Regions from separate parts of the Bradyrhizobium sp. BLXBL-03 genome, predicted to be linked through region 2. Evidence: predicted binding sites of a transcription regulator. Region 2 holds the regulator's gene; each other region holds the start of a gene.
What was found. The regulator LexA, encoded in region 2, represses DNA repair genes until DNA is damaged. The targets are predictions, from matches to a motif close to TGTTCNNNNTGTGTTCNG.
Positions count from the first base shown of each region.

Region 1: uvrA (excinuclease ABC subunit UvrA) is a predicted target of LexA. The motif match lies at 2,343-2,360, and genes of this name have one in related genera.
Region 3: ACNJX9_RS09875 (DUF3072 domain-containing protein) is a predicted target of LexA. The motif match lies at 3,621-3,638, and genes of this name have one in related genera.

Region 1 is NZ_CP182470.1:4,336,189-4,342,181, forward strand. It holds gene uvrA (excinuclease ABC subunit UvrA) at 1-2,246, opposite strand, end outside; gene ACNJX9_RS20900 (outer membrane protein) at 2,524-3,213, opposite strand; gene ACNJX9_RS20905 (outer membrane protein) at 3,449-4,210, opposite strand; gene ACNJX9_RS20910 (single-stranded DNA-binding protein) at 4,634-5,131, shown strand; gene ACNJX9_RS20915 (hypothetical protein) at 5,233-5,451, shown strand; gene gyrA (DNA gyrase subunit A) at 5,580-5,993, shown strand, end outside.
Region 2 is NZ_CP182470.1:4,216,756-4,222,748, forward strand. It holds gene ACNJX9_RS20295 (ComEC/Rec2 family competence protein) at 1-1,564, shown strand, start outside; gene ACNJX9_RS20300 (hypothetical protein) at 1,654-2,088, opposite strand; gene ACNJX9_RS20305 (hypothetical protein) at 2,281-2,484, opposite strand; gene lexA (transcriptional repressor LexA) at 2,670-3,371, opposite strand; gene ACNJX9_RS20315 (molybdopterin molybdotransferase MoeA) at 3,547-4,758, opposite strand; gene ACNJX9_RS20320 (hypothetical protein) at 4,928-5,143, opposite strand; gene ACNJX9_RS20325 (HAD family hydrolase) at 5,283-5,906, opposite strand; gene ACNJX9_RS20330 (alpha-hydroxy acid oxidase) at 5,921-5,993, opposite strand, start outside.
Region 3 is NZ_CP182470.1:2,064,457-2,070,449, reverse strand. It holds gene ACNJX9_RS09905 (amidohydrolase family protein) at 1-363, opposite strand, end outside; gene ACNJX9_RS09900 (hypothetical protein) at 362-865, shown strand; gene ACNJX9_RS09895 (hypothetical protein) at 1,893-2,270, opposite strand; gene ACNJX9_RS09890 (P-loop NTPase fold protein) at 2,258-2,611, opposite strand; gene ACNJX9_RS09885 (P-loop NTPase fold protein) at 2,554-2,898, opposite strand; gene ACNJX9_RS09880 (hypothetical protein) at 3,191-3,457, opposite strand; gene ACNJX9_RS09875 (DUF3072 domain-containing protein) at 3,741-3,878, shown strand; gene ACNJX9_RS09870 (hypothetical protein) at 4,016-4,282, shown strand; gene ACNJX9_RS09865 (hypothetical protein) at 4,505-5,386, shown strand; gene ACNJX9_RS09860 (NUDIX hydrolase) at 5,512-5,979, opposite strand.

The DNA of each region.
Region 1 (5,993 bases), 120 kb from region 2:
CATTCCCGGATCGGCGTGAAGGCGCCGGTATAGGTCGCCGGGTTCGAGCGCGGGGTGCGGCCGATCGGCGACTGGTCGATGTCGATGATCTTGTCGATATGCTCGAGGCCCTCGATGCGGTCGTGCGGGGCGGCGCCTTCGCTGGCGTTGTTGAGCTTGCGCGCGATCGCCTTGTAGAGCGTATCGATGAGAAGCGTCGACTTGCCGCCGCCGGAGACGCCTGTCACGGCGGTGAACAGGCCGAGCGGAATCTCCGCCGTGACGTTCTTGAGATTGTTGCCGCGCGCGTTCACCACCTTGATGGTGCGGCGATGGTTCGGCGGGCGCCGTTCCGGCACCTCGACCTCGAGTTCGCCGGTCAGGTACTTGCCCGTCAGCGATTTCGGGTTGCGCATGATCTGTTCGGGCGTGCCTTCGGCGACGATGTTGCCACCATGCATGCCGGCGCCGGGGCCGATGTCGAGCACGTAGTCGGCGAGGCGAATGGCGTCCTCGTCATGCTCGACCACGACCACGGTATTGCCGAGGTCGCGAAGCCGCTTGAGCGTGTCGAGCAGGCGCGCGTTGTCGCGCTGGTGCAGGCCGATCGACGGCTCGTCCAGCACGTAGAGCACGCCCGTCAGGCCCGAGCCGATCTGCGAGGCGAGGCGAATGCGCTGGCTCTCGCCGCCGGACAGCGTGCCGGAAGAGCGGGAGAGGGTGAGGTAGTTGAGGCCGACATCGAGCAGGAAGGTCAGGCGCTCGCGGATTTCCTTCAGGATGCGCCCGGCGATCTCGTTCTGCTGCGCGTTCAGCGCATCAGGCACGGTCTCGAACCAGGCGCCGGCGCCCTTCACCGACAGCTCCGAGATCTCGCCGATATGCTTGCCGCCGACCTTGACGCAGAGCGCCTCGGGCTTCAGCCGGAAGCCATTGCAGGCGCCGCAGGGCACGTCGTGGAAATACTTGGCCAGTTCCTCGCGCGCCCACTCGCTCTCGGTTTCGCGGTAGCGGCGGTTGATGTTGGTGATGACGCCTTCGAACGGCTTCTTGGTGTCGTAGGAGCGCACCCCGTCCTCGTAAGAGAACTTGATCTCGTCCTCGCCGGAGCCATGCAGGATGGCGTTCTGCGTTTTCTTCGGCAGATCCTTCCATTTTGTGGTGAGCGTGAACTTGTAGTGCTTGCCGAGCGCGGTCAGCGTCTGCACGTAATAGGGCGACGACGATTTGGCCCAGGGCGCGATCGCGCCCTTGCCGATGGCGAGCTCCTTGTCGGGGATGACCAGGTCCTCGTCGACATGCTGCTCGACGCCGAGGCCGCCGCAGGCCGGGCAGGCGCCATAGGGATTGTTGAACGAGAACAGGCGCGGCTCGATCTCGGGGATGGTGAAGCCGGAGACCGGGCAGGCGAATTTTTCCGAGAACAGGATGCGCTCGGGCCCGCTCTTGTCGTGGATCTTGGCCGTCTTCTTTTTCTCTTCGACCGGCGCGGTGGCCGGCGCGTCGGCGAACTCGACGACGGCGAGGCCCTCGGCGAGCTTCAGCGCCGTCTCGAAGCTTTCAGCAAGGCGCTGGCCGATATCGGCGCGGACGACGATGCGGTCGACCACGACGTCGATGTCATGCGGGAATTTCTTGTCCAGAACAGGCGCTTCCGCGAGCTCATAGAAGCTGCCGTCGATCTTGACGCGCTGAAAGCCCTTCTTGAGCCATTCGGCGAGCTCCTTGCGGTACTCGCCCTTGCGGCCGCGCACGACGGGGGCCAGCAGATAAAGGCGAGTGCCCTCAGGCAGCGCCAGCACGCGGTCGACCATTTGCGAGACGGTCTGGCTCTCGATCGGCAGACCGGTGGCCGGCGAATAGGGCACGCCGACGCGCGCCCAGAGCAGGCGCATGTAGTCGTAGATCTCGGTGACGGTGCCGACAGTGGAGCGCGGATTCTTCGACGTCGTCTTTTGCTCGATCGAGATCGCCGGCGACAGGCCGTCGATCTGGTCGACGTCGGGCTTCTGCATCATCTCCAGGAACTGGCGGGCATAGGCCGAGAGCGATTCGACGTAGCGGCGCTGGCCCTCCGCGTAGATGGTGTCGAAGGCGAGCGAGGATTTGCCGGAGCCGGAGAGGCCGGTGAATACCACGAGCTTGTCGCGGGGAATCTCGACGTCGATGTTCTTGAGGTTGTGCTCGCGCGCGCCACGAATCGTAATTGCGCGCAGGCTGGAGCCCGCGTTCTGTTGTTGGCGCTTCGCCTTGATCACTTCATCCATCCGGTTTGCCCTCGAGGAATCCCAAAGCTACGCGATCGCGCCAATGTTTAAGGCGCGCTTCGCCCGGAACCGGGATCGGCGCCAATGGGGTTCTGAGCGAACGTAGGAAGAACGAAGACGGATTTCCAGTGGGACTTGCGAATCGTCAACGGATTGTTGGCGCACTGGCGGGACTTGGCAGCAGCTACTTGGCAGCAGCTGATGGCAATGGCCTGGAACAACAAAAAGGCCGGCGCGAGGCCGGCCTTTCGTGACGATGTGACGTCGGTTGCGAAGATCAGTACTTCGCGACCACCGGGCCGCCGAAGTGATAGTTCACGCCGACCTGCACGGTGTGCAGGTTGAGCGTACCGGTCGGCAGGGCGCCCGAGAAGTAGGTCTCGCCGCCGAGGCTGCGATAGAGGTACTCGCCCTTGACCGACCACTGCGGCGCGAAGAACGCTTCGACGCCTGCGCCGACGGTCCAGCCCGAGTGGAACTTGCTGTCGGAGACCGACGCAGCACCCAAGGTGGCGGTGAGCTTGTTGTCGATCCAAGCGTAACCGCCGGTGCCGTAGAACAGAACGTTGTTGACGGCATAGCCGATGCGGCCGCGAACGGTGCCCAGCGCGTCAGTCTTCGAGGTCAGCGAGGCCGGAACGCCACCGACGCCGGGAACGAAAACCGTACCCGTGGCCGTAGCGCTGACGTCAGCCCAGGCGCCATCGGCCTCGACACCGAACACGACGTTGCCGGTCTGCCAATTGTAGCCGGCGGTCCCGCCGACGAAGCCACCCTTCATCTTCGGGTCGCCAGAAGCAGCTTCCCAGGCGCCGCCACCGACGATACCGAGATAGAAGCCGGTCCAGTCGTAGACCGAGGCCACGGCCACAGGAGCCTTGGTGTAGGGGCGCGCCGCCAGATCGGCAGCCGAAGCGGCGCCGGTGAGGGCGATCAGAGCGGCCGAAGCCAACAAAACCTTCTTCATTTTCAACTTATCCCAGTCCCAGTTTCTGTTGTTGCCTTCCGCAAGATCGGAAGGGCATCGGACGCTGTGGTCCAACTGGTGCCGTGCTTACACCACCAAAGCTGCAAGTTGCGTCTCTCAAAAGCCACAACAAATACAAAATGTAAGACTGGCTGACCCATGGTTCCCGTCAGGAAACAGAAAAGCGAAAGGCCGGCGCGAGGCCGGCCTTTGTTCTCAAACGATTTCAGGTGGATCAGTATTTCGCGATGACCGGGCCGCCCCAACGATAATTGACGCGGACAAGACCAATGTCGACATTCTGGCTGATGCGATCGGTCTGGAATGCGGTGCCACCGGGCGCGTTGAGCGTCAGAGTCCTGCTGCCCAGGAAGATGTGGTCGTACTCAACGCCCACCGACCAGTTCGGCGCGAAGCCGAACTCGAGGCCGGCGCCAACCGTGCCGCCCCAGCGGTTGTCGCTGGCCGAGGCGAGCAGGGTGCCGGCTCCGGCGAATCCGGGCGCGGTGTAGATATTGAACTTGTCGGCGACCACGGCACCGCCGCCCTTCACGTAGAACAGCACGTTGTTCCAGGCGTAGCCAACCTGGCCCGTGATCAGGCCGAAGGCGTCGATCTTCGAGCGGTTGCGCTGGGTCGGGATGAGGGTGCTGACATTGTCGCCGGAGAAGTCGGCCCAGTTGCCCTGGCCTTCGAGGCCGAACACCCAGTTGGCCGATTGCCAGCGGTAACCGATCTGGCCGCCAACCGTGCCGCCGGTGGCATTGTGGCAACCCTCGCCGAACAGCGTGCCGGTGGTCGGCGCGACGAAGTCCCAGCATTTGTGGCTCGATCCGCCGCCGCCGTTGATGCCGATGTAGAAGCCGCTCCAGTCGTAGATGGTGGCGACCATCGGCGCCGGCGCCTTGGTGTAGGGACGTGCCGCAAGATCGGCAGCACTCGCCGGTGCTGACAAGCCCAAGCCAATACCAATTGCACCAAACAGAATTTTCTTCATTGCAGTCTCCCCAGTGTCGTCCGCTCCGATAGTCCCCTGAAGCGGTCAATCAGGCGCGACGCCCATCATTGAACCAATTGCGACTCAACCGTAGTCCAACCGGGCGGCCGAGTCCGTCTCTGGAATGCAACAGTCGCCAGGCAATTGATCCGGGCGTAACCTAATGAATGTTAATCATTTTTCTGCCTAAGCCGGTTCCAATTCATGGCGGCGTGCATAGCGGCATGAGTCGCTGTTTGCACGCTTGGGTCGCGCTATTTCGAGAGGAACAAATCTGGAACGAATGTTCGATCGATGCTATATGTGGGGATAACCAAGGGTGTGCCGGGCCGATCGGCCCCTGTAAGCGTATAGGGTCGGCTTAACAGGCGGCGGCGCGGGCGCGCCTTCGAAATTCAGTGGCATTTGGAGTGGAGAGCGGCGATGGCGGGAAGCGTCAACAAGGTCATTCTGGTCGGAAATCTCGGCAAGGATCCGGAAATCCGCCGCACCCAGGACGGGCGGCCGATCGCAAATCTGAGCATCGCGACCTCCGAGACCTGGCGCGACAAGAACACCGGCGAGCGCAAGGAAAAGACCGAGTGGCATCGCGTCGTGATTTTCTCCGAGCCGCTTTGCAAGATCGTCGAACAGTATCTGAAGAAGGGCGCCAAGGTTTACATCGAGGGCGCGCTACAGACCCGCAAGTACACCGACCAGAGCGGCGTCGAGAAGTATTCGACCGAGGTCGTGCTTCAGGGCTTCAACTCGACCCTGACGATGCTCGACGGCCGCGGCGGTGGCGGAGGAGGCGGCAGCTTCGGCGATGAGGGCGGCGGCGATTTCGGCTCGTCCGGCCCGGTCAGCAGCGCACCGCGTCGCCCCGTGGCCGCCGGCGGCGGTGGCCGCAACAACGACATGGACGACGATATCCCGTTCTAGGGCCAAGCGGGGTTTTTGCGCCGCCTTTGCCTCCCTCGCCTGAAGAGGCGGATTTTCTTACCAATTGGCGGGCCAAGCTCGGCTTTCCGGGCTGGCCTGACGTGTTGCCTCAAATTCACATCGTGCCCGCTCTGCCGCTGGCGGTCTGGCGGGCGCGTACCCACCGCGTGACCGATCACCGGCGGATCATGATCCTGATGTTTGCAGGCGCGCTGGTGGTGGCGGGACTGTTCACGCTGCTGCCCGGGCCCATCATGCACCATGTGATTTTCGGGGACTTGAGCGCTGGTTCCCGGCGGCTCGCCGAGACCACGCCCTGATGGTGCCGAGCTGGGCGTAAGCCTCTGGAAAAACAGTCGGAAAAAGCGCTGTCCGGCCTCCTGCAAGGGTGGTTATCGGGGCCTCGATGCGCTATATGATTCCCAGATAAACCTCACCGGATTCCCCCTTGGCTGACGACGACAACAAGCCCGGCGACCAGCCGGCGCAACCCTCGGACATTCGCCCCGTCTCGATCTACGAGGAGATGAAAAAGTCCTACCTCGATTACGCCATGAGCGTGATCGTTTCGCGCGCGCTGCCTGATGCGCGCGACGGGTTGAAGCCCGTGCACCGCCGCATCCTCTACGCGATGAACAATCGCGGCGACACGCCGGACAAGAAGCACAAGAAGTCCGCCGGTGCCGTCGGTGAAGTCATGGGTAAGTACCATCCCCATGGCGACCAGGCGATCTACGACGCATTGGTGCGCATGGCGCAGGACTTCTCCATGCGCGCGCCCCTGATCGATGGACAGGGCAATTTCGGCTCGGTCGACGGCGATCCGCCCGCGGCGATGCGCTACACCGAATCCCGCCTGACC
Region 2 (5,993 bases):
CGGATTGCAGCTACGCTATGCCGCGATCATGCAGGGCTTGCGCGATGCGATCGACGCGCGCATCCGCGCCACGCTCGACGGCGATAACCGCGCCATCGCCACCGCGCTCCTCACCGGCCGCCGCGATGCGATTACGACGCCGGTCAACGACGCCATGTTCATCTCGGGGCTCGGTCACGTCCTCTCGATTTCGGGCTATCACATGGCCGTCGTCGCGGGGGTCGTCTTCTTCGCGGTCCGCGCGCTGCTCGCGCTCGTCCCGGGACTGGCAGCGGGCGTTCCCATCAAGAAATGGTCGGCCGCCGCCGCCTTGGTTGCGTCAGCGTTCTATCTGCTGCTCTCGGGCGCCGAAGTCGCGACGCAGAGATCGTTCTTCATGACCGCGGTGGTGCTGATCGCTGTCATCGTCGATCGCCGCGCGATCACGTTTCGCACCCTGGCCGTGGCGGCGCTGATCGTGCTCGCGGTCGCGCCGGAGGCGCTGGTGCATCCAAGCTTTCAAATGTCGTTCGCGGCAACGCTCGGGCTCGTCGCCATGGTGCAGATCGGCATGCCGAGCCTGCTGGCCTCGCCCGATCATTCGGCGACCGCGCGCATCGCGCTGTGGGGAGGCCGCGAGATCGCGATGCTGTTCATGGCCTCGATGATCGCGGGACTTGCGACCACGCCTTACGCCGCCTTCCATTTCCACCGTGTGACGCCTTATGGCGTGCTCGCCAATCTCGGCGCGATGCCGGTGGTCTCGGCGCTGGTGATGCCGGCCGGGCTGCTCGGATTGCTCGCGGCTCCGTTCGGGCTGGACGGCGTGTTCTGGTGGCTGATGGGGATCGGCATCGACTGGATGATCTTGGTCACGCGCTGGGTGGCGGCATTGCCCGGCGCGGTCGGCCACGTCGGCGCCTTCGGCACGGCGCCGCTGATCGCTGCCAGCCTCGGCCTGATCCTGATGGGTCTTTTGCGCACGCCGCTGCGCTGGTCGGGAGCATTCGTGCTGGTGGCAGCTTCCGTCTGGGGTCTTTCTATCAGGCAACCCGATATTCTGATTGCCGGTGACGGTCAGAACGTCGCGGTGCGCGCCAGGGACGGGCAGCTGCACCTGATCAGGGCGAAGAAGGACAATTTCCTGCTGAAGGAGTGGCTTGCAGCGGACGCTGATCCGCGCGATGCGGCGAGCACCTCGCTCGGCGACGGCGTGTCGTGCGACGATGCCGGCTGCGTGACGCCGCTTGCCGACGGCCGCATGGTCGCGCTGGCGCTCCGCATCGACGCGCTGGCTGATGATTGCGGTCGCGCGGCCCTGGTGGTGACGGCAAAGCCTGCGCCGCCGGATTGCACCGGGATGGTGATCGATCGGCCGCGTCTGGCGAGCCAGGGCGCGCTGGCGCTGACACGTCGCGCCGATGGCTTTGCCATTGCGGAGGCGAGGGCGAGAGGCGCAAACCGCCCCTGGTCGCCGGCGGCGGCCGGCGATGGAGATTTCGAAGGGACCGTCATGCCGCGGTCCGCAACTCCGCGCGCCAAGGACGCAACACCGTCCGAGGCCGACCTTCAGGCCGAGGATTGAGGCATGATCGGGAAAAGCGCGGAGCGGTTCTCCGGCGCGACAAACGCGAAAACGCGTTTGCGCGGAGATCATGCCCAAATTAGGCCGGTTCAACCGATCGGCAGGCCGGGAGGTATCGGCTGTCTGTCGGCGACAACTTGCGGCTTGTGCTCGCGCTCGCCGAGCGGCTGGGTCACCGGCAGTTGCAGCACGGTTGCGCGCTGGCCTTCGACGAGCTGGGTCACCAGCACGTATTTGCCATCGGGGAATTCGATCGCGTCGTGATGACGATCGGGAATGTGCGGATCGACCTTGCCGAACTTGCCGACGCGCGAATTGATGGTGCGCGTCCAGATCCACCTGTTGTCGTAGCGGACGTTGTCGGCGAAGGCGAGCTCCGTTCCCGGCAGCAGGCAGACCGCGACCGACATGTCGGCTTCGGAGGCGAAGCCGCGCGTCGAGGTGCCGCGGAAGGTTGTCGTGACGATCGTCTCGCCGACTTCTGCGGGACGCGTCGCGACGGCATGCAAGCTATAGTCACACATCGGGTGCTCCTCATCAGCGATAGAGCACCCGCGCCTCTTCTGAGGCGCAGGCCTCTATCAGAGTGGAAGCCTGCGATCATATGCCATGTTGGGGGCAAATCTGCGGCTTGAGTCTGCAGGCTGCCATCACAATTTCTTTTTCAGATGTCCGAGGAACAAAGACTGCTTCCGTGCATTCCGAGAGCTTCTTCGCTAGCGCCCAGCCGGTGCCGACCAACCCGAATAAGGCCAGGCCGGCTGCGCCCGTTGCCCGACGGAGTTGCGGGCATTGCGGAATTGTTCGCTCATTGCCTGTGGCGCCCTGCGAACGTGATGCTGCGGCTGCGCAGCGAAGGTTTGCGACGCTGATATTGCGATCAGCGCGATCGCGACGGTGCTCAGAATGATCTTGTGCATGGCGGTCTCCTCGGTCTCGCAAGGCCTGCGAAGCGATGCGTGCTTCGTCATGGCGTGCCGGGGATGTAGCGCGGGAGAGGTGGCCGGATAATCTGTGCAAAGCCAGAAAAACTAACCAGCCGGAGCGAACAATCGTCCGCTCCAATCTTGAGGGCGTGCTTGCCAGGTGGCGACGTGCGCCGCGTTCAGTATTTCCGGTACAGCCCGATCAGCTTGCCCTGGATCTTGACCCGGTTGGGCGGCAGGATCCGGACCTCGTAGGCGGCGTTTGCCGGCTCGAGCGCGATCGAGGCGCCGCGGCGGCGGAAACGCTTGAGCGTGGCTTCCTCGTCGTCGATCAGGGCCACCACGATATCGCCGGTGTCGCAACTCTCGTTGCGCTGGATCAGCGCCATGTCGCCATCGAGAATGCCGGCATCGACCATGGAATCACCGCGAACTTCGAGAGCGTAATGCTCGCCCGCGCCGAGCATGTCGGGCGGGACGCTGATGGTGTGGCTGCGCGTCTGCAAGGCCTCGATCGGCGTACCGGCCGCGATCCGGCCCATCACGGGAACTGCGACAGGGCGTTCGCCCTCATCGACGGGCGGGCTCGACATCGTGCGCACCTTGCCGAGATTGCCCTCGATGACGCTCGGCGTGAAGCCGCGACGGCTGCCGGCAGCCGCCTGGAGTTCAGGCAGCTTGATCACTTCGATGGCACGGGCCCGGTTGGGCAGGCGGCGGATGAAGCCGCGCTCCTCAAGCGCGGTGATCAGGCGATGGATGCCCGACTTGGAGCGCAGGTCGAGCGCATCCTTCATCTCGTCGAAGGAGGGCGGCACGCCGCTTTCCTTCAATCGCTCGCTGATGAACCGCAGGAGCTCGTATTGTTTGCGCGTTAACATCTCGACCAAAATCCCCCTGACGATGTCGCTCGATTCACAGACGCTGAATTCAGCATTAAGCCGCTACATGCTCGAAACAAATCATGAACGGACACTATATGTTCGATACATGTTCCGCAACTGCTTAATTTACCGTGAACGCGACAAAGTTCGCGGAACGGTTGCGTCGGCGCGCTCACTCCGGCAGTCGCAAGACCTCGCAAGGCGTGCCGGAAGCGGCCTTCGGTGCGAACGGCGCGCGCACGAGAAGTGCCTGTGCCGCAGCGAGATTCGCCAACAGTGAGGAATCCTGGTGGTTGACGGGAAGAGCGATGAGCGTGCCGTCGTCCCGCGTCTCGAGACGCGCACGCAGATAATCCTCGCGCTGGTCATTGGCCCCGAGGTCGCGACCGAGCACGGCGCGTTCGCGGCGATGATGAATCATTGAACGGCCCGACAGCGCGCGAATCAGCGGCACCAGAAACAGGAAGCCGCAGACGTAGGATGACACGGGATTGCCGGGCAGGCCGATGACGCGCATCGGCCCGAGCTGCCCGTTCATCATCGGCTTGCCCGGCCGCATCGCGATCTTCCAGAACGCCATCGAGATACCTTCGTGCCGAAGCGCCTGCTGCACCAGATCGTGGTCACCGACAGACGCTCCGCCGGTCGTGATCAGGATGTCGGCGCCGGATTCGCGGGCGCGGCGGATCCCTGAGGTGGTGGCGGCAAGCGTGTCGGCGGCGACGCCGAGATCGATGGTGTCGGCACCCTCGCTGCGGGCGAGGGCGTGCAGGGCGTAGCCATTGGAATAGACGATCTGGCCGGGGCCGGGTGTCGAGCCCGGCATCACCAGCTCGTCGCCGGTTGCGAGAATCGCGACCTTGGGACGGCGATGAACGCTCAGCTCCGGATGGTTCATGCCCGCGGCGAGCGCAAGGTCCCGATCGGTGAGCCGTACGCCCTTGCGCAGGAGCACGTCGCCCTCGCGGAAGTCGATCCCGGCGGGGCGAATGTGCCGCCCGGTGACGGCGGCTTCCTTGATCGTGATGCGCTTGCCGTCCGAGATGGTGTCCTCCTGGATCACGACCGCATCGGCGCCCGCCGGAACGACGCCGCCGGTGAAGATCCGGACAGCTTCGCCGGCACCGACGGTTCCTGCGAATGGGCGGCCGGCTGCAACCTCGCCGACCACCGTGAGCTGCGCATCAACCTTCGCAGCATCAGCCGCGCGAACGGCATAACCATCCATCGCTGACATCGCCTCGGGCGGCTGCGTCCGCCGCGCCGCGACGTCCCGCGCGAGCACGCGATGGAAGGCCTGATCCAGAGCGATCATTTCCTCAGCCAAAGGCTCCGCACCGGCGAGCACGGCGGCAAGCGCATCGGAAACCGGCATCAGGGCCACGGCGAACTCCCGCAACGAGATCAAGGACTCGGTCGGGCAAGGTTCTAGCCGAGCGGGAGGGCCGACGCAAAAAAGGCTATACTGCTGCGAAGCTTACGCTTCGGGCACTAGGGCTCATGTCCAGCATGATCCCGCAGGCCGGCCCGACGGGGCAGAACTGTGGCCAGCATCACGACCGCGTTATGGGATTTCCGCTTGCCGCGTTTTCCACTTCAGCGACGTCGGGCGCCTTGGGGCCCTGATCCCGGTCGGGCATCGGATCTGCCTGAGATTTCAGATCGGCCGCCTTGCTCATCAGCTTGGCAGAAAGCTCGGCGTCCGAAGTGGTCTTGGCGAATTTGACCAGCAGGGAGGCCTGCCTGGTGAGGTATGTTTTGCCCAACACGCGATATGTCCGTCCATGGAAATCCCAGCGGACTCAAGAGTCCGGAAGGGGGCATTCCGTTCCCGGAACTCCGTACAAAAATGCACAGAGAGCTTTGGTTCCTCGTTTTCGGGCGTTGTTCCGGAATTGCCCCCCCCGATCAGATCCCCAGCGCCTTCAGCGCGACGCCGACGTCGTGGTGCGAGGTCACATGGACCGTGGTGAGGCCGCGGGCGCGCGCGCCTTCGATGTTCTCGGCGAGGTCATCGAAGAACACGATCCGGCTCGCCGGCACGCCCATCGCGGCCACGACGTGGTCGAACGCTTCCGCATCCGGTTTACGCAGGCCGATGCTGGAGGACAGGTACAACTCGCGGAAATCGCCGAGCAGGTCGGCATATTCCCTGGAAAAATAGTCCACATGCGGGCGGTTGGTGTTGGAGAAGGCGTAGAGCGGCATCTGCCTTGCCGCGCGCGGCAGCAGCTCGGCGATGCCAGGCATCTCGCCCGCGAAAATCGCGTTCCATCCCTCGAGGAACTGGACATCCGAAATGGAGATTCCGAGCGAGGAGCGCAGCGAGGCAAAATAGTCCTCGTCGCTGATCTTGCCGACCTCGTGCAGGCGGTAGGCCTCGTCGCGCACATAGCGGGCGACGATGGCTTCGGGCTCGCAGCCGGCATGTCCCGCCCAGCAGGCGATCGCCTTGGAGAAATCGATGTCGAGCACGACGCGCCCGAGATCGAACAGAAGCGCATCTGCGCTGCCGGGAGAGAGCGAGGTCATTGCATCCTTTCGGGTCAGTATCGGTAGGGCTCGTGGTCGAATAGCGGGAACGCGCTGAACACGCTCGGCGCATTGGTTGCGGTGGCC
Region 3 (5,993 bases), 2.2 Mb from region 2:
CCAAATCTTGATCAGATCGGTCTTGCGTCCGGCCATCTCCCTCACCGCTTCGCGCGCGGCGTCCGGCGTATCCGGACGATAGATCTGGCTCGGGCCGACCGGGACGATCGCCGCCGGCGGCGCTCCCATTGCGACCCCGATGCCGCGGTCCGCGCCGAAGATATCAGCACCAGGCGCCTTGCCGGCATGCAGGTCCGCTCGCAAATCGTAGAATTCGGGTGCGTTCAGGCCCAGCGACGTGATCGTGGTGATGCCAAAGGCCTCCCATTGCCGAAGCTGGGACAGGATGTAGTCGCGATTATAATTGTCCGGACTTGCCTTGAGGCCCCTGACGATGCCGACATGAGAATGATCCGAAATCATGCGCCTCGACGGTCGGCAAAAACCAACCAGGACTTCTAAGCCGCAGTCCGGCATAGAAGGTATTGAAACCCTGCTCGGCTATCCCCTAGATTGTGCTACAGAGCGGCAGGACGTTCGGGTGGCACAAAATCCGAAAGTAGTACTGGAAGAAATCGAGAAGGTGCTTAACAGGGCGCCTGATGCCAAAGCTTTGCGCGAGATCCGCAAAACCCTCGATGAGCCCGCTTTTTTTGCCGTTTTGAGTGAATATCTGAGGGGGGTGAACGACCCCGACACCAAGGCGGAGATACTAAGCGCCCTCATCACGATTTCCCGGCACTGTAGCGACAAAAGCGCTGAGAGAAAAAACCAGCTTACCAACATCAGGTATGGTATTGGTAGTGGAACTGCATTAGCCGCGTCCGGATTAATCGGCTTGGCTGCTGGAGCACCAATTCTCCTGATTGCGGTCTTTGCAGGTGTCTGGATTGCTGGAATGTCGGTATCGAAAACCGGCGCCTAAGCGAGGAAGAACAAATCTACGCGGACATCGCCGGGCGAACTACGAAGATTCGGGAGAAGTTCGATGCTACGTGACTTTCAGTATTACTTCTGGGACGGGTCAGTTAAGAGCGTCCTATCGCTCTTTGCGGCTTTCCTCAGTGTAGCAGCGGCAGCGTATTCAACTCTTCTCCTCAGAAGGATGACACTCCGTAGTCACGGGCTTGAGAATGAGTTCGAGGCCCAGGTCGGCGCATGGATGCACGACGCTCGAATTAACTACGCAAAAGAGCAGTCCGGCAATTCCGATAAGAAGTCTCGTAAGTCGCCGACTCGCCCTTCCCCGACGACCTAATGGCGGTTGCTCGCCCACATCGTGTTTGCGGTGACAGTGCAGTCCAGTGCACTCAATTGAGCGCACCTCTCCCGATCAGCCGAATTTGGTGCCATCCATTGCTGATCTATTTGAGCGGAATGGAACCGGCCGCGGCCCTCGTTGCGGCCTGAGCCGGTCCGCGATCGTTCCGCCAAACTAAATATAGCCCGCACGAGGCGGGCAACCGCCCCGACCGTTGCCGAGCACCTGTTCTTGGAACTGCTCGATCGCGCATGGCGCATCGCAAACCTCTCCGTCGGCAGCCAGGTCCCCCTTCGCAAAGCCGAAAGGCGGGACCATATCGGAGCCAGAAGAGGCCTTGTCACCCCCGGGCGACATCATCCCGGAATGGTGGGCGAGATCATCTCGGAACGGTGGGCGAGATCATTCTGGAATCGTGGGCGACATCGAGCGGAATCAGCACCTTTACCCTCATTTCAACTTGGTGGCTGTTCGTGAGACGGCCTAGCCTTGGCCAAAGCCCAATAGTCATCTGCGAGGGTCCGAAGTCGCTTACCACCTTCCGTGCCACCCACGGCTTGGTTTACGGCCACACAGACGCCAAGAACGGCGTGACAAGCAAACTTCAATGTTTCGTCCAACTCTCCCGGCTCCTCGGAAGGGAAGGCGGACAGCGTGAAATCTCCCTCGCTATCCCAGGTTACGTAACGGCTCAAGCATGGGCCGATAGATGGACGGACTCGCTTGAGAGCACCTGATATAGAACATAGACATCCTGCATGGACCCGTCTTCTGCAATTTTCTTTTGGTTTAGTACGGGGGCCTTCGGATATTTCTTGTCTATCTCCGTAGCAAATTGCATGAGCCTCTTCGCAAACTCCGGCGCTTCATCTTGCTTGCTTGCCAAATCAATCATACCCTTCGCCTGCCTCTTCCGGTTGGCTGCGTCATCCAGCTCCACCGCTTTCATGAACTCGTCCGCCCTCTGCGCCAACATGGCCTCTTCAGTGAGTAGTTTTGCCAGCTTCTGATAGCGCTCGATGCTCTGGAAATTCTCCGGCAGGCGGAGCTGGCTCTTCAAAGCGGCCAATTCACTTGCCAGGAGATGCGCCAGTTCGTTGGCAAAGATGACCGGAAGCGGAATCTGAAGCTGGACGATTTTTTCGAGATAGGCCCGGCCACGATCCTCGGCCTCTGAGCCATTGGCGCCGCCTGTATGACACGTTTGGAATCGTAAGCCAGCACGTAGGAAATACCCGGAAAATCAGCGACGGACCGGACCAGCTGAGCGACGGTCCGGATCTCGTCATCTTCAACGCGGTCAAGTTCATCGATCAGAACGACGATCGGAACATCAACCGCCGCCAGCTCTTTCATGAGCCGGGATTTGAGCCCGGTGAGACTTTCATCGCTCTTGACGGCCTCCTTGATAAGACCGCTCCCGCCTTTGATGATAAGGCCCAGCAGGGGAATCCAGGTTGCCGCGGCAGGGGCGATAAGCTCACCATATTTTGCGATCGTCGCACCAATTTTCTTGAGCGCTCACTGGCTTTTGGATCGGCGTTGATGGTGCGGATCAGCTCGCTGATGAATTCGGATATCAGGTCATTCCGTCCCGACACGAGCCACGGATTGAAGCTGACCACCAGCGCCTGCGGGTAGCTTTCCTTGATATGTTGGCGCAAAAGATTGAGGACGGATGATTTGCCGCTCCCCACGCCCCGGTGATGCCGATCGCGATGCCGCGAGATTTGCTGCTGCCCTTGTCGATGAGTGCGTTCGCGAGGCGGCGGGCGAAATTCATCCTGCCGAGAGCATCCTCACTTGCTCGCTCAATAGGGCGTTCGGGCTGGCCTGGCGAGTCGTCAGAAGGGTCTTTCACGGCCATCGCGCAATGCGTCCAAGTCAAGAATGGCTTTACGTAGGCCTGCAGGATAGGTCACGAACAGCCGCAAGGCGAGATTGGAAAGAACGCTTGCTCAGGTCACTAGCTTTTCCAATGCACCGAGCTCAAAGACCATCGCCCCGGCGGCTTCCACCAATTGAATGCGGCCTATTCCAGAAAAATTCGCGGTTGCCGGTGGCGGCTTCGGCATACTGATCAATAGCTACGATGATCGCCTGCACGTGGTGATAGCACCAGCCCTCGTGCACGCCGATGCGCCGCACTTCGGCCAGGGCCTTGAGAAACGGCGGCTGATCTGTGCTGTCCGTAAAGGGCTGAAGCTTCTTCAGCTGGTCGCGCTGGGTGCAGAGATTTTCGATTTTGGCCTGCATGCGGCCGAGCAGGGCTTCGGCCGATGCCGTACCAATACCGGCGCGCTGGAGCAGAAGGATCTCCCTGCGCTGCCGCCCGACCTGCGCGCGCATGCGCTCGATTTCACCCCAGATGAAGTCAATGTCCGGCATGTCCCGGCTCTCAAATCTCGAAAGCCGGCATGAGAACAAAAAGGGAACATATAATCAAGTTAAACGTTGGAAGGCCAGACGATCTGGAGGTGGAAATGGCTGACAACACCGAGAGAAAGACCCCGAGGACTGGGTTTCCGGCGATAACCCGATGACGGGAGCGCAGGCCTCGTACCTGAAGACCCTCAGTGAGCAGGCGCATAGTCCCGCGACCGGCCGAAAGCTGACCAAGGCCGAGGCATCTGAGCTGATTGACCAGCTTCGCGAGCAGGCCGGTCTGGAGAAATAGCCGCATCAGTCCACAGGGCGTGAGCGGAACAGGTGGACAAGCCGCAGCTCCTTCATTTGCGAATCCCTGCCTTGTGATAGCCCGCCGGAACGGGAGGCGGCCGATCCGGATTCCTCCCGCATGGAGGAGTAAGCCGAATGCTGATGACGAGAGAGCGGCGGCCCGCGATCCGTACGGTCGAAGGCTGGGCCCGCAACATCTTGCTGGAAGCGGGCGCCATCCAAGAAGGCGAAGAACATGGTTGGATGAAGGATCACGCCGATCCGCACGCCCATGAACGCGCTCGGACCCTGGCTCGTGAAGAACCGGCTTTCGGGCTTTCAGCTGAAGAGGCCGTCGCCGCCATTGACGAGATGCTGCCCTCGATCGGCGATACTTGCCCGGAACGCTTGCCCGACCGCTGAATGGACGGACCTGGACGCAAGGAGATTTTGTCTGCACCCAGCAGAAGCATTTCCATTCCAGGAATACCAGCACGCCCGGGGCAGTTCGGCTGCAAAGAATCACGACGAGACCGGTGAGCTAAGTACATCGCAAATTCCGCCCAAGCCGGGTCAGGAAATTCCGGCAGAGGCTTGCCTTCAAGCCTTTCCAGGTGCGAACCTCCGCAACCCGAGGGGAGCATCATGGTCGGCGTCGATTACAGCGCGTGGATGGTTCAGGACGGCGAGCTACGGCGACGATTCATCTACACGGATTCAAAAACCAGGAAATACATCGCCACAATCTATCTCGACTGCAAGATTGAGCAAGGCGCCGGCGAACCGCTCACCTTCCTCTCTTTCATGTTCACGCCCTTCCGAGTCGTTGACGGCCTCGATCTAGGCCTGTCGCTTGCGCCTCTCGACGGCGGCCGCCCCGCGCCGGTGGGAGTGAATGTCACCTCGGTTGATGATGGCCAGGGTGCGCTGATGTCACCGCGCACGCCGCAGGGGTTGAGACTGCTGCTCTCCCACCTGCTTAACGGCAGGCAGCTAAAGTTTGGCATCTTCCAGGGCCCTGAGCAGTTCGTAGACATGCCGTTTTACAACGACCCAGAATTTGCCGAACTGCATCGATCGCAAGTCGCTGCGCTGACGACGAGGAAGGGAAGTATGTTTCTGGCGAAGATTACAGGAGTAATCCCCAAGGGCATGAACCTGCCGGCCGCACCGATCGAGACGCGAGAATTCGACAATATTACTGCCGCCAAGCAGTGGTTGCTCGGTGAAGCGCTGAGCAATCTTCCAACACCGGTCAACAATGTCGAGGTCTTCGAGAACGGCCAATCGGTCTGGCGCGAATGGCACTGGAGCCATGACGCCCTTTTTGTCTTGAAGGGACCGACGTTCTCTTCAGTGTCAGACAGGCAGGAGGGAAGAAACCACCAGCCACCTGGTCTGTCGCAACTGGTCGTGCTTCGCACTGATCCGGCGCCCTCAGCGACGAACCAGCCGGAAGCGATCCCATCCTCGAGATTTGGTACGTTCAGGCTTCGGAGCACGTTGCATCATTCTTGTGGCCCCTAAGTGGCTCATCATGATCGACGAGTTCACGGCGACAATTCGAGCACATAAAAAGGGCCGCCTTTCGGCGACCCTTTTGCCGGTCGCAATTGGGTTCGCGTTGAATGCCAGCCCCGGCGACAGCCAGGTTAAAATTTCAAAGCGAATTGCCGGGGCGATATGTAGTTGGCCACCTTCCCAAAAAGAGTTGGGCCAAGGACATCGTGCACTTTGTCTGCCGGAATCCAATCGGCTCTCTTAACTTTTGAATCCGTGAGATTCAAGGTTTCGCTCTCGATTGCGCGAAATCCGACATAGTGGACATCGACTCCTGAAACCGGGTGGCGTCTCTTGCCAATGACAAATGCGTCAGCCGCAACTACGCCCGTTTCTTCACGCAACTCCCGGCGTGCCGCATCTGGAACGGTTTCCTTCTTCTCGACCTTGCCTCCAGGAAACGCCCATTTCGGACAGTGCTGGTCATCGTTGGAGCGCTCGATAACAAGGACGTCCCGGCATGGTCCGCGATCGCGAACCACGACGGCCAACGCTACTTTTTTCCAGTCGCCCTTGTTCCGCATCGCGCTCGACCACCAGCATTCGGGCAATGTGATCAATCCCAGTTTCACTA